DNA from 2 places in the Halomonas sp. RT37 genome. Region 1 is predicted to be linked to the other one. Evidence: predicted binding sites of a transcription regulator. Region 1 holds the regulator's gene; the other holds the start of a gene.

Region 1 (2,199 bases):
GTGGACTACCACATCCTCGAGCGCGACACCTATTCGGTGGTGAAGGAGAAGACGCCGGAGGGCAAGACCACCTGCGCGCTCTGCTCACGCCTGCGGCGCGGCTCTCTCTATGGCTTCGCCGAGGAGATCGGGGCGACCAAGATCGCTCTGGGCCACCACCGCGAGGACATTCTCGAGACGCTGTTTCTGAACATGTTCTTCGGTGGCAGCCTCAAGGCGATGCCGCCCAAGCTGCTCTCCGACGACGGCAAGAACATCGTCATCCGTCCGCTGGCGTACTGCCGCGAGGCCGATATCCAGGCCTACAGCGAGGCGATGGAGTTCCCGATCATCCCGTGCAACCTGTGTGGTTCCCAGCCCAACCTGCAGCGCCAGGTGGTCAAGGAGATGCTGGCCGAGTGGGAGGTCAAGCATCCCGGGCGCCTCGAGAGCATGTTCAAGGCGGTGACCAATGTGGCGCCGTCGCAGCTGGCGGATCGGCAACTGTTCGACTTCGAGGGGCTGGAGGCCGTACAGGCCGAACGCCAGGCCCGGCGCATCGACGTGGTGGATGCCGGCTGATCTCGCCAGCAGCGAATGTGCATGATGCCATGACAGCGAAAGAGGCCGCATCTCCGGATGCGGCCTCTTTCTTGTCACACGCCATCTATTACGCTTTGCTTTCCAGATCCTGGATACCGGGCCCTGCCGGCCAAGCCCGGCACACTGCCGCCAGGCCCGCTCAGGTAACTTCGGTGTCGGCCAGGGTCGACAGCGCGGTCAGGTCGAGGATATTGACCTCACGTCCCGATACCGCCACCAGATCCTGCTGCTGGAAACGCCCGAGGATACGGCTGACCGTTTCCACCGCCAGCCCCAGGTGATTGCCGATGTCGGCGCGGGACATGGACAGGCGGAAGCTGAACGGTGAATAGCCGCGGCGGCGGAAGCGGTCCGACAAGCCGAGGAAGAAGCAGGCCAGGCGCTGATCGGCGGTCTTGCGTGACAGCAGCTGCATCATCCGGCGGTCTTCTCGCAGCTCCTTGCTCAGGGTGCGAAACAGCTGGGCACGCAGCTCCGGTAGGGTCTGGGTCAGCGCATCGAGGCGGTCGAAGGGAATCTCGCACACCGTGGTGGTCTCCAGCGCCACCACGCTGCCGGGATAGCGGCCGTCGTCGATGCCATCCAGGCCAACCAGTTCACTGGGCAGGAAGAAGTTGGTCAACTGAGCTTCGCCGCTGCCTTCGGTGGTGATCTGCTTGAGACTCCCCGATCGGACCGCGAAGACGCTGGTGAAGCGATCTCCCTGCTCGACCAATCGTGTGCCTTTCTTGATCGGCGGGTGACGACGGATGATGGAATCGAAGCGCTCGAGGTCGGCGGTCTCCAGCGACAGCGGAAGGCACAAGGAACTCAGGCTGCAGGACTCACAGCGAGTCTCATGCAGCATGGGACGCCGCCGATCTTGGGCCGTAGGACTCATTCGCAGCTCCTGTGGATCTGGGATCGATATTGACTGGGCCATGGGGAGAACAGACGTCGCCCGTACAGCACGTTGATGGCACTATTCTACACCCTCAGATCAGCTAAAAGTGGCGTCTACCTCTTTAGGATTAATAACTTAGAGGTAGGATGCGTCATTGATGCAGCCCAGTCCAAAGTTGCCAGACGGCAAAGGCGATGATCATGCCAGCGGCGACAAGGCGTGTTGCCCGATGCGCCAGCAGGGCCTGCATTTGTCTGGCGGCGAGGCCCGTCACCACCAGCGCCGGAAGCGTGCCAAGACCGAAGCTCGCCATTAGCAGTGCGCCCTCGAGGGGCTCGGCCCGTGCCAGGCTCCAGGCCAGCATCGAGTACACCAGGCCACAGGGCAGCCAGCCCCAGATGGCGCCCAGCGCCACCGCCTGGGGCAGACGCACCACCGGCAACAGGCGTCTGCCTGCGGGTTCCAGGTACCTCCAGAGGTGACGTCCCAGTGCCTCGACGTGACGCAGGCCTTTCCATAGATCGGCAATGTAAAGCGCCATCAGGATCAACATCAGGCTGGCGACGATCTGCATCAGGCCACGCAGGGTCGGCGAAAGGCCGATCACCGAACCCAGGGTGGCAACCAGAGCGCCCGCCACACAGTAGCTAGTGATACGACCTACATTGTAGCCGAGCACAAGTGTGCTCACCCGCCAAGGTTGACGCATGCTGGGGGGGATGGCAAAGGTCAGG
Region 2 (2,199 bases), 1.1 Mb from region 1:
GGTCGAGGAGCCGCTGTTCCCCTACTATCTGTTTCTGCGGCTCGACCAGGTCGAGAGCAACTGGCGCCCGATTCGCTCGACCCGCGGAGTGTTGAAGATCGTGACCTTCGGGCTGTCGATGCCGGTGCCGGTCAGCGATGAGCTGATCGACCTGCTGCGCCAGCACGGCGAAGCCAAGGACGACGATCCTGGCCAGCTTTACTTCCGGGCCGGAGAGTCGGTGGAGATCACCGACGGCCCCTTCAAGGACCTCAAGGCGGTGTTCGAGAGCCACAAGGGCGAAGAGCGGGCGATCGTGCTGCTCAACATGCTGCATCGCCAGCAGCGCCTGGAAATGCCCGTCGCCGCGCTCAAGCGCCAGGACTGATGTCGACCCCAAGGAGCCCGAGATGAGAATTTCTCCCCAGTGTGTGGTGCGTCTGCACTATGTCCTGAGCAACCAGCAGGGCGACGTCCTGGACGATTCCTGGAAGCGCGATGAGCCGCTGGAGTATCTGCACGGTCACGGCAACCTGATGGAAGGCCTCGAGCGCGCCCTGGTCGACGCCGAGGTCGGCAGCCGCCTCAGCGTCACCCTGTCCCCGGCCGAGGCCTATGGCATGCGCGACGAGTCGCTGGTGCGCGAGGTGGGGCGCCAGGCCTTTCCCGGCACCGATCTGCGCCCCGGCATGTGCTTCCAGACCCCCGGCGATGCCGGCCCGCAGATCGTCAGCGTGGTGGAGGTCAAGGGGGACAGCGTGGTGGTGGACACCAACCATCCCCTGGCCGGGGAGACCCTGTCGTATCGCCTCGAGGTGCTCGAAATTCGCCAGGCCACCCGCGCCGAACTGGCCAAGGGGCACCCGCTGCCGCCCGGCACCGAGGCCTCCGAGGTGGAGGACCGCAAGGTCCTCTAGGGCTTGCCTGAAAAGTGCCTGTGCTCGTCGACGTTTCGCACAAGGCCCGGTAGCGGTACCTGGAGGCGCTTTCGCTGAAAGGGTGCCACAGACGACGAAAAAGCCGCCTGTTGTAGGCGGCTTTTTCGTAAGAAATGGCGGGCCGATGTCTCATGGCGTCCCTTGACGCAGGTCAGCACAATTCTGGGGCCGACCGGGTACCATGAATTCATCGACACAGAGACAGGAGGGCAGCGCCATGTACGTCGACAACGCCGTCATTTTCGGGCTGGGTGCCGTCGCTCTCTCTGTGGCCTTCATGGCCGGCTGGATCGCTTTTATCATCCGCGACGCTCACCGTCGCAAGCGATAGTCGTCAACCAGCGTCAGGGGAGGGGGAGTCATCCCCCTTTTTCAACCGACCCTTCGGGGTCGGTTTTTTTTTGGTTCATTGCTTCTGAGATCACCTGAACTCGCCAGAATTCCTCTGGACCCGCCTGCCAGGCGCGCCGCGACAAGCCGCGGCGCGCCAGGCGGGGCCTTAAAGGGCGATGCGCTGCTTGAGGAACTCGACGATATCGTCGGCGGGCACCATGGTGGCCTCGCTGTCACGGCGACCCTTGTACTCGAGCTCACCCTTGTCGAGGCTGCGATCGCCCACCACCAGCCGATGGGGCAGGCCCATCAGTTCCTGATCGGCGAAGCGCACGCCGGGACGCAGATCACGATCATCCAGCAGCACGTCGAAGCCGGCGGCGCTGAGTTCGTCGTGCAGGCGCTCGCTGGTCTCGCGCACGCGCTGGGACTTGTGGGCGTTCATCGGCACGATGGCGATCTGGAAGGGGGCGATGGCGTCGGGCCAGATGATCCCGCCCTGGTCGTGGTTCTGCTCGATGGCAGAGGCCACCACGCGGGTGATGCCGATGCCGTAGCAGCCCATCCAGGGGTGAACCGCCTTGCCTTCGTCGCCCAGTACGGTGGCGTTCATCGCCTCGCTGTACTTGCGACCGAGCTGGAACACGTGGCCTACCTCGATGCCGCGCTTGATCGACAGCACGCCCTTGCCGTCGGGTGACGGGTCACCCTCGACCACGTTACGCAGGTCGGCGACCTTGGGCAGGGCCACGTCGCGCTCCCAGTTGATGCCGAAGTAGTGCTTGCCGTCGACGTTGGCACCGGCGCCGAAGTCGCTCATCAGCGCCACGCTGCGATCGATGACGATCGGCATCTCGAGCCCCACCGGGCCCAGCGAGCCGGGGCCGGCGCCCACGGCGGCGCGGATCTCTTCTTCGCTGGCCATGGTCAGCGGCGTTGCCACCTCCTC

The links. Region 1 encodes FNR, which switches genes on or off when oxygen is low (the NO sensors DNR and NnrR bind a similar motif). Its sites were predicted from a motif close to TTGATNTANATCAA; they were not measured.
Region 2: the regulator FNR is predicted to act here: its motif matches at 1,059-1,072, upstream of ccoM (cytochrome c oxidase subunit CcoM).

The regions. Positions count from the first base shown of each region.
Region 1 covers NZ_CP098827.1:776,055-778,253, forward strand. The annotation lists gene ttcA (tRNA 2-thiocytidine(32) synthetase TtcA) at 1-561, shown strand, start outside; gene fnr (fumarate/nitrate reduction transcriptional regulator Fnr) at 722-1,462, opposite strand; gene NFG58_RS03530 (sulfite exporter TauE/SafE family protein) at 1,617-2,199, opposite strand, start outside.
Region 2 covers NZ_CP098827.1:1,866,691-1,868,889, forward strand. The annotation lists gene rfaH (transcription/translation regulatory transformer protein RfaH) at 1-367, shown strand, start outside; gene NFG58_RS08125 (peptidylprolyl isomerase) at 390-896, shown strand; gene ccoM (cytochrome c oxidase subunit CcoM) at 1,135-1,248, shown strand; gene NFG58_RS08135 (proline--tRNA ligase) at 1,417-2,199, opposite strand, start outside.